3 regions of the Amycolatopsis sp. NPDC028719 genome follow, and region 1 is predicted to be linked to each of the others. Evidence: riboswitches for the same ligand, from Rfam matches in the RefSeq annotation. Region 1 holds a riboswitch; each other region holds the start of a gene.
What was found. Region 1 has a riboswitch for S-adenosylmethionine ahead of ACZ4TR_RS15255 (aminotransferase class V-fold PLP-dependent enzyme). Riboswitches for the same ligand answer to the same signal wherever they lie in the genome.
Positions count from the first base shown of each region.

Region 2: linked by a shared signal. The riboswitch ahead of ACZ4TR_RS06980 (methionine ABC transporter ATP-binding protein) and the one ahead of ACZ4TR_RS15255 (aminotransferase class V-fold PLP-dependent enzyme) in region 1 are both predicted to bind S-adenosylmethionine.
Region 3: linked by a shared signal. The riboswitch ahead of thrC (threonine synthase) and the one ahead of ACZ4TR_RS15255 (aminotransferase class V-fold PLP-dependent enzyme) in region 1 are both predicted to bind S-adenosylmethionine.

Region 1 covers NZ_JBVHUL010000003.1:296,047-299,294, forward strand. The annotation lists gene ACZ4TR_RS15255 (aminotransferase class V-fold PLP-dependent enzyme) at 1-1,269, opposite strand, end outside; SAM riboswitch class IV at 1,307-1,421, opposite strand; gene ACZ4TR_RS15260 (M23 family metallopeptidase) at 1,503-2,156, opposite strand; gene ACZ4TR_RS15265 (potassium/proton antiporter) at 2,298-3,248, opposite strand, start outside.
Region 2 covers NZ_JBVHUL010000001.1:1,403,260-1,406,507, reverse strand. The annotation lists gene ACZ4TR_RS06985 (4-(cytidine 5'-diphospho)-2-C-methyl-D-erythritol kinase) at 1-159, opposite strand, end outside; gene ACZ4TR_RS06980 (methionine ABC transporter ATP-binding protein) at 275-1,288, opposite strand; SAM riboswitch class I at 1,497-1,587, opposite strand; gene rsmA (16S rRNA (adenine(1518)-N(6)/adenine(1519)-N(6))-dimethyltransferase RsmA) at 1,725-2,561, opposite strand; gene ACZ4TR_RS06970 (transglycosylase family protein) at 2,743-3,248, opposite strand, start outside.
Region 3 covers NZ_JBVHUL010000003.1:781,605-784,852, forward strand. The annotation lists gene ACZ4TR_RS17215 (DMT family transporter) at 1-38, opposite strand, end outside; gene rpsT (30S ribosomal protein S20) at 395-655, shown strand; gene holA (DNA polymerase III subunit delta) at 712-1,692, opposite strand; SAM riboswitch class I at 1,829-1,962, shown strand; gene thrC (threonine synthase) at 1,976-3,241, shown strand.

The DNA.
Region 1 (3,248 bases):
CAGCGCCAGCACGACGCGGTCGACGTGCTCTTCGGTGCTGCCCAAGCCGAGGCTGACGCGGATCGCCTGCTGTCCGTCGCCGCCGGCGATGCCGATCAGGCGCTTGGCCGCGATGTGCGCGCAGAACGCGCCGTCGCGGACGCCGATGCCGTACTCGGCCGACAGCACCGCCGCCACCCAGCCCGGGTCGAAGCCGTCGAGGATGAAGCTGAGCGTGCCGACGCGGTCGACCGGTGCGTCGAACAGCCGCAGCTCGGCGCAGCCCGGGATGCCCTCGAGTCCCTTGCGCAGCCGGGTGAGCAGGGCCTGCTCGTGCGCCACGACGGCGTCCCAGTTCTCGCTGAGCGTCTCGCACGCGACGCCGAGCGCGTACACGCCGACGGTGTTGGGCGAGCCGGCTTCGTGGCGCTCGGGGCCCGTGTTCCAGACGACCGCGTCCTCGGTGACGAGCTTGGTCGCGCCGCCACCGGCGAGGTACGGCTTGGCGGCGCGCAGCCAGTCGGCGCGGCCGATCAGCGCACCCGCACCGAAGGGCGCGTACAGCTTGTGGCCGGACAATGCGACGTAGTCGACGTCCAGGTCCTTGATCGAGATCCGGCGGTGCGGGGCGAGCTGGGCGGCGTCGAGCGCGATGCGAGCGCCGTGTTTCCTCGCCACGGCGGCGATCTCCGCCACCGGCAGGAGCTCACCGGTCACGTTGGACGCCCCCGTGACGACCACCAGACGCGGCCCCTGCGGGGAATCCGTGAGCGCTTCGTCCACAGCGGACACTGCCGCGAGGCGGGTGCGCGGGGTCGGGATCCGCCGGACGTTCGGGCCCTGCCACGGCAGCAGTGCGGCGTGGTGCTCGGTGTCGAAGACGACCACCGTCGTGTGCCGGGGCAGGCTGCGGGCGAGCAGGGTGAACGAGTCGGTGGTGTTGCGGGTGAAGACGACGGTGTCGGTGCGGCGGGCGCCGACGAAGCGGCGCAGGACGTCGCGAGTGCGCTCGTAAAGGCGGGTCGAGACCTGCGACGCGAAGCCCGCGCCGCGGTGGACACTGGCGTACCAGGGCAGGAACTCGTCGACCTTCGTGCGGACGGCGTCGAGGCAGGGGGCGCTCGCGGCGTGGTCGAGGTTGGCGTACCCGATGGTTTCGCCGGTCACGAGCGGGACCCGCAGTGCGGCACCGGCGACCGTCGGAATGCTTTGCGGGGCAAGGGTTTCGAGAGTGGCGGCAAGGTCGGCCGGGGTGGTGGTCGTGCTGGTGCGGTCGATGGCGAGAGTCATCGGTGCCTCCTCGGCGGTCCGGGGGACCCTGGCGAGGGGCCCGCGCTTGCCCGTCGCACGGCGCGACCGGCCCGGTCTTCACCCGGGGCACCCCACCGCGGCAGGAGGGTTGCCGGCCAGCAAGCCGGGGCTTCGCGCTGGCACTCATGACCTGAGCCCGAAGGTAACCGAGAACGCCGCCGGCGGCCAACCCCCGCCTCACATTCTGAGACGCCGCTCACACACCGTGAAGACTAGAGCTTCGCGCGGAAGTGTCCCGGCAGCCGCGTCACGGCGTGGTCGGCGAGGTGCGTCGCCGTGCCGGTGTACTGCCCGGCTCCGGCAGTGAAGCGCCAGCCGCCGATGGTCTTCCCGTCGACCGGCTCGCCACTGGCCGCCGCGACCGTCGTCGAGACCTCGGCGAACGACTTGCCGTCCCAGTTCGCCGCCGGGGCGTCCGGCAGGGTCCAGAGGGTGAAGTGCACGTGGGCGCCGGTGCTGCTGCCGCCGCACGGCAGCGCGTTGCCGGTCGAGCCGAGTTCGGCCCCGGCCTCGACGTGCTCACCGTCGGTGACCTCGATGGCCTCCAGGTGGTAGTACCCGGTGCGCCAGCCGCCGTCGTGGTCGATGGTCACCCAGTCCCCGCCCGCGCAGTGCTGAAGGTGGACAGTGCCGGCCAGCGGCGCCCGCACGACCTTGTCGGCCGGGCTGAAATCGATCGCGTTCTTGACACCGGTGCTGCCGTCGTCGGAGTGGATGCCGGCCGAGTACACCTGCTGGCCGGCCTCGAACGGCAGGGCGAGCGCCGGGAAGGGGCCGACCTCCGCGGCCGCGTCCGGGACGCCGGCCAGCCCGGTCGTCACGACGATCGCCGCGACCAGACTCGCGCCACGCACGGGAAGTTTCATCACCCTGCGTACTCCTTTGGCTCGTCATTCACCCATTCGAACTAGAGAATGGAGCGCACAGTAAGCCAAAAGAGGGAACGAAGGGAAGATCGTGTGAGATTTAGTGAGGAACGCCGGACGACCCGAGAAAGCCGGAACCCGCTAGCGGCCCGACTCGCCCTTCCAGCGGGCCAAGCGACCAGCCCGGTCCACCGCGCGGAGCCGGCGCTCGACGGTGTCGCGGACCCCGCTCGTCGTGACGACCAGCAACTGGTCGTGCTCCTGGAGCCGGCTGGTCTTCTGCGGCGTGAAGCCGGCGCCTTCGCGCACGACCAGGCTGACCGTCGCGCCGACCGGCAGCCGCAGCTCGGACAGGTACACGCCGTGCAGCTTCGACCCGGGCTGGATGCGGACCTGCAGCAGTTCGGCGCCCAGCTCGTCCAGCGGCGCGGAGTCGACATCGATCTCGTGCGCCTCGGACTTCTTCGCGAGGCCCAGCCACCGCCCGAGCGGCCCCAGCGTCGCGCCCTGAAGCAACGTCAGCACGATGACCAGCACGAACACCGCGTCGACCAGCCGTTGCGCGCCCGGCAGCCCCTGGGACAGCGGGATCATCGCGAGCACGATCGGCACCGCGCCGCGGAGCCCGGCCCAGGACAGGAACGCCTGTTCCCGCCACGGCAGCCGGAACGGCAGCATCGCCAGCACGACCGAGATCGGCCGGGCCAGCAGCAGCACCACACCCCCCGCCACCAGGCCCGGCACCACCGCCTCGAGCAGCCGGCTCGGCGAGGCGAACAGGCCGAGCAGCACGAACAGCCCGATCTGCGCCAGCCAGCCGAGCCCTTCGGCGAACGACAGCGTGTCCGAGCGGTGCGGCAGCCGCGAATTGCCGAGCACCAGCGCGGCGACGTAGGTGGCGAGCAGCCCGGACGCGTGCAGCAGCTGCCCGGACGAGTACGCCACGACGCACACCGCGACCGTGGCGAGCGGGTAGAGCCCGGTCGCCGGCAGCGCGGCCCGGCGCAGCGCGATCCCGCCGAGCCAGCCGAAGCCGAGCCCGATCGCCAGGCCCGCCCCGAGTTCGTAGACCACCAGCAGCGGCAGCGTCCA
Region 2 (3,248 bases), on a different contig from region 1:
CTCGGTGACCGCGACGGTCACCTCGTCGGTCAGCGACAGGGCCTGGAACACGGTCACGAGGTCGTGGTAACCGTCTTCGCGCAGGTCGCCGACCGCGAGGTGCAGGTTGACCTTGGCCGGGACCCGGACGGTGACTGGGGGCGGAACTACGGCGAGCACCCGACCAGCCTACGTGCCCGCGAAAACGCCCCAATGTGGCCTTGGTTGCGTTCAACGCACCCAAGGCGGCCTTCGGTGCGTTGAACGCACCGAAGGCCACATTGGGGCGCTCGGGTCAGGCTGCCGCGACACCCTGGGGGCCGCGCGCGGTGTGCGTCACGTGGCCGCCGCGCTCGGCGACCCACGCCAGCGCCGCGTCGGCCCGCTCGCCGCGGACGCCGAGGCGGAACCGGCCGACCGGGGTGTCGCCGATCCGGGTCAGGCCGCCGCCGATGGTGGCGAACTCGACGTCGAAGCGGCCCGCGGCCTCGGGCAGCAGCGCACCGACCGAAGCGAAGCCGACCAGCACGACGTCGACCGAGCGGTCGTAGCGCGCCGACTGCGCGCGGGTGGTCTCGATGGCCGGCAGCAGCGCCTGCGCGGTGCGGCTGGCCGGGTTCGAGACCAGGTCGAGGACGGTGCCGCGCTCGATGACCGTGCCGTCTTCGAGCACCGCGACGTCGTCGCAGACCCGGCGGACCACGCCGGCGTCCGGCGTCGTGATCACGACGGTGGTGCCCAGCTCGGCGCGGGCGCGGTCGAGCACGGTGAGCACCGCGCCGGCCTCCTCCGGGTCGATGCCGGCGGTCGGGTCGTCGGCGAGCAGCACCGCGGGCGCCGCCGCCAGCGCCTTCGCGACCGCGACGCGGCGGAGCTGACCCTCGGTCAGCTCGCCGGGACGCTGCGTGGCGCGCTGCGTCAGGCCGACGAGGTCGAGCAGCGAGCCGACCCGGCTGCGGCGCTGCGGGCCGTCGACACCGAGCTGCTCGAGCGGGGAGGCGATGTTGCCGGCGATCGTGCGCTCGGCGATCAGCTCCGGCTTCGTCGAGACGACACCCAGCTGGCGGCGGATCTCGCGCAGGCGGCGGCCGTCGAGGGTGCCGGTGTTGAGGCCGTCGAGGCGGACGACGCCGCGGTCGGGCCGCTCCTGGAGCGCGATGCACCGGGCGAGGACGGACTTGCCGGACCCGGCCGGGCCGACCACGCCGAAGAGCGAGCCGGCCTGAACGTCGACGCTCACGTCGCGCAGGGCGACGACCGAATTTCCGTTGGTGGCAAAGGTTTTGGACAGGTTTTCGACGGTGATCACGAAGGCTCCAGAAAACGGGGCGCGCAGAGATGCGCGTCCGGCCGCAAGCGAGTATCCGTCCTCTATGGACGGTGCATGAAGAAGAGGTGTGACGGGTCGGGCAAGCTCAGTGGGAGCGCCGACATGCGGTCACGGAGCGGCGGCCTTCGTCGACGACGCGACGCTTGGTCAGGAGCAGGGGGCGAGCAACCCTCTTCATCGGAAACGGCCTCCATCGGTCCTGGCGGTAGCACCTGCCCCGTGGGGGGTGGTTGCTGCGACTTCGGCGAGCCAGGTCTCTCAGTCGCTCGGGATGGACGTACTGAGTAAAACCGATCCCGAGGAGCTAAAGCAAGCCCGTTGGCCCAGATCACACGAGTGGAGGTGTCCGAATCGCGGGATCGCACGGCAAGAGGCGTATTTTCGCCCGACCGCGTTGACTTCCACTGTGGACGTGCTAACGGACAGCAGCCAACCGGGCGAAGTCGTGCACGTCGAGCTGCTCGCCCCGGGTCTTCGGGTCGATCCCGGCGGCCGTGAGCAGTTCCCCGGCCCGCTCGGCCGAGCCCGCCCAGCCCGCGAGCGCGGCGCGGAGCGTCTTCCTGCGTTGTGAGAAGGCGGCGTCGACGAGACCGAAGAGCCGATCGCGGTCGTCCGACGCCGGAGTGTCACCGCGTTCGAAGGCGACGAGCGCGGAGTCGACGTTCGGCACCGGCCAGAACACCGAGCGCGGCACGGCGGCGACCTTGCGCGCCGGGCCGTACCAGGCGAGCTTGACGCTCGGCACGCCGTAGATCCGGCTGCCGGGGCCGGCCGCCATCCGCTCGGCGACCTCCGTCTGGACCATGACGAGACCGGACCTCAGGGACGGCACCTCGGCGAGCAGATGCAGCACGACCGGGACGGCGACGTTGTAGGGCAGGTTGGCGACGAGCGCGGTCGGCTCGGGCAGCTCCTCTTTGGTGACGCGCAGCGCGTCGGCCGTGACGACCTGGAGCCGGCCGGCGACCTCGGGCCCCCGGTCGGCGACGGTCTCGGGCAGCCGTTCGGCGAGCTTGGGATCGATCTCGACGGCGACGACGCGCGCGCCGGTGGCGAGCAGCCCGAGGGTCAGCGACCCGAGCCCGGGCCCGACCTCGAGGACGACGTCGTCCGGGCCCACGTTCGCCAGCTCGACGATCCGGCGGACGGTGTTGGGATCGTGCACGAAGTTCTGCCCGAGCTTCTTGGTCGGCCGCACGTCCAGCTCGGCCGCCAGCCCCCGGATCTCGGCAGGTCCCAGCAGTTCAACCACCGGACGAGCCTACCGATGGGGCTTCTCGCGTGATTGGGCAGGCATCACGCGTGTCCGAAGGGGCATCGCGGGTGATGCCCCCTCAATCACGGGTGATGCCCCTCGGGTCACGCGTGATGCCTCCTTGCGAACACGAAACGGCCCCCGTCCACGAGGGACGGGGGCCGTTTCGAAAGGAGCGTCAGGCCTTCTTGCCGCAGACCGGCCAGGCACTGTAGCCGCCGCGGGCGTCGCGGACCTTCTCCGCGACCGCGATCTGCTGCTCGCGCGAAGCCTGGTTCGGGAGGTTCGCGTACTCGTCGCCGCCGTAGGCGTCCCACGTGCGCTTGTCGAACTGGAGGCCGCCGTAGTAGCCGTTGCCCGTGTTGATGGCCCAGTTGCCACCCGACTCGCACTGCGCGATGCGATCCCACGAGGAACCGTCGCCGATGGCCGGCGTCGGGGCCTGCTTGGTGCCGACGTGGACGATCTTCGGCTTCGGCTGGGTGATGACCTTCTCGGAGATGCTCTCCCGGCCGACCTCTTTGCCGTTCTTCTGCGTGACCTTGTAGGTCACTTCCTTTTCACCGGGGGTGCCCGGGTCCTCGACCGAGGTCTTGCCCTTGGCGAGGTCCGGGTCGTCGACGCGCTGCTCGGGCGGGTCGATGCTCTCCTTCTGGACGACCGTCGAGACGCCGGTGCGGCTGA
Region 3 (3,248 bases), 490 kb from region 1:
GCGGCGACGAGGACGAAGGACAGCGCGGTGGTGTTCATGGGACCCCTTACGGGTTTTCGCACGCACGAAAACCGGGTCCTCCAGGCTTTTGTCCCGTCAGATGAACGGCAGGCCACCCGGACCCGCCGATGGTGCCGCTCGGACCAGACCCGCCGGTCCTGGTTGTGGGGAGCGAGGTGCGCGGACCGGCGACGGAACCCTAGGCACTACCGTCTTCGACCGTACTCCGGGTGATCGGTGTTCGCCGGACGCGGTCGCGGGCCGTCCGAGCTGGGCTGTTAGAGTTGTCGCTCGCTGCCCGTGCGGCATTCCGTCATGGAGGAAGCCCGCTCTTCGCGAGTGGGGCCAATTCAGCGCGGCGGCGAATCTCACCGAGTGAAACAGGAGTTGCCCTATGGCCAACATCAAGTCGCAGATCAAGCGCATCACGACGAACGAGAAGGCGCGTCAGCGCAACCAGGCGATCCGGTCCTCGGTGAAGACCGCGATCCGCAAGGTCCGCGAGGCCGCCGAGGCCGGCGACAAGGCCAAGGCCGCCGAGCTGCAGCGCGACGCCGCCCAGAAGCTGGACAAGGCCGTCTCGAAGGGCGTCATCCACGCCAACCAGGCCGCCAACAAGAAGTCGGCGCTGGCGAAGCGCGTCAACGCGCTCTGAGCTGGTTGATTTCTGGGAAAGCCCCGGCTTCGGCCGGGGCTTTCTTCATGTCCGGGTCAGCGGTCGCCCTTGGCGGCCGCCACCTGCAGGACCGCGCGCTCCAGCGCGTAACCCGGGTCTGCCGCCACGCCCTTGACCTCGGCGTTCAGCCTCGCCACCACGCGCATCGCCGTCGCCAGGCCGTCCTGGTTCCAGCCCCGGACCTGGCCCTGCGCCTTGCGGATCTTCCACGGCGGCATGCCCAGCTCGCCCGCCAGCTGGTTCGGGTTGCCCCGGCCCGCGCCCGAGACCCGGGCGATCGTGCGGACCGCGTCGGCCAGTGCGTCCGCGACCAACACGTGCGGGACGCCCAGCTGCATCGCCCAGCGCAGCGACTCCAGCGCCGCCGAGCGGTCGCCGCTGACCGCCTTCTCCGCCACCGCGAACCCGGTGACGTCGGCCCGGCCGCGGTGGTAGCGGTGGACCGCGTCCGCGTCGACGGTCCCGCCGGCGTCCGCCACCAGCTGCGTCGCCGCCGAGGAGAGTTCCCGCAGGTCGGAGCCCACGGCCTCGAGAAGCGCGGCGACCCCGGCCGCATCGATCTTGCCGCCCACCCGGCGCACCTCGTGCCGCACGAACTGCTCGCGCTCGGCCGGCTTGGTCAGCTTCGGGCACTCGGTGATTTCGGCGCCGGCCTTCTTCAGCACCGCCGGCAGCGTCTTGCCCGCCTTGCTGCGGCCACCGCCGGTGTGCACGACGACCAGGACGATCCCGTCCGCCGGGTCCTTCAGGTAGGACGTCACGGCGTCGGCCAGCTCCTGCGAGATGTCCTGTGCCGACTCCAGGACGATCACGCGGCCTTCGCTGAACAGCGACGGGCTGACGAGTTCGGCCAGCTCGGGGGCTGTGAGATCCGACACCCGGACCCGGGTCAGCTCGGCCGTGGCGTCGATCGCGCGGGACGCGGTGAGCGCCTCGCGCACGGCGCGCTCGATCAGCAGTTCTTCCTCACCCAGGACCAAGTGGAGCGGGGCCGGGGCGGTGGCTTGGGCGGTCACGGGGGAATCCTCTCACTCGCGGTGCCGTGCGCCCGCTCCGGTGATGTCGAGCGGCCGGCATGGCACGGCGCGAGCGCCATGTCGTACGGTGTCAGCGAGGCGGCGCGCTGAACGGCGCGCGCCGACAACTGAATACCGCTCATCCAGAGGGGCAGAGGGAACGGCCCGACGAAGCCCCGGCAACCGGCGTACAGCCTGTCATCCCGCGATCGCGGGGTAGCTGACGACCACGGTGCCAATTCCGGCCCGCTTCGGCGGGGCAGATGAGGAAAGGAACCTCGCGATGACCGCCACCCTCGGAACGACCTCCACCACGAAGACCCCGGATCTCGGTCCCGCCGTCGAACTGGTGTCGAAGGAAGAGGGCCACCGGCAGCCGCTCGCCCCGGAGTTCGTCTCCGCCGAGGATTTCTCGCCGCTCGAGGTCGCCTACGACTTCGGCCGCGTCCGCCGTGAAGACATCGAGGCCGGCCCCAAGAACATCTGGCGCTACAAGAAGCTCCTCCCGGTTCCGTCCAACGTCGAAGAGATCCCGAACACCGAGCCCGGCGCGACCCGGCTCATCCGCGCCGACCGCCTCGCCAAGGAGCTCGGCCTCAAGCGGGTGTGGGTCAAGGACGACACCGGCAACCCGACGCACTCGTTCAAGGACCGCGTCGTCGCCGTCGCGCTGGCCGCGGCCCGCGAGTTCGGGTTCGAGGTGCTCGCCTGTCCGTCGACCGGCAACCTGGCCAACGCGACGGCCGCCGCCGCGGCCCGCGCGGGCTGGCGGTCGGTCGTGCTGATCCCGAAGACCCTCGAGCGCGCCAAGATCCTCACCACCGCGGTCTACGACGGCGACCTCATCGCCGTCGACGGCAACTACGACGACGTCAACCGCCTCGCCACCGAACTCGCCGGTGAGCACCCGAAGTGGGCGTTCGTGAACGTGAACGTCCGGCCGTACTACTCGGAAGGCTCGAAGACGCTGGCCTTCGAGGTCGCCGAGCAGCTGGGCTGGCGCATCCCGCCGCAGATCGTCGTGCCGATCGCCTCCGGTTCGCAGCTGACCAAGGTGGACAAGGGTTTCCGCGAGCTGGGCCAGCTCGGTCTCGTGGACGCCAGCCCGTACAAGGTGTTCGGCGCCCAGGCCACCGGCTGCTCGCCGGTCTCGGCCGCGTTCCGCGCCGGCCTGGACGTCGTCCAGCCGGTGAAGCCGGACACGATCGCCAAATCGCTGGCGATCGGCAACCCGGCCGACGGCCCCTACGTGCTCGACATCGTCAACCGCACCGGCGGCGCGATCGAGGACGTCACCGACGAAGAGGTCGTCGAGGGCATCCGGCTGCTGGCCCGCACCGAAGGCATCTTCACCGAGACCGCGGGCGGGGTCACCGTCGCGACGGCGAAGAAGCTGGTCGAGACCGGCAAGCTGGACCCGGACGCCGAGACGGTGCTCCTGATCACCGGCGACGGCCTCAAGACCCTCGACGCGGTCGAGAACCACATCGGCCCCAAGGCGACCGTGCCGCCGTCGGCCAAGGCCGTGAACGAGGCGCTCGGCTACTGACGTCCGG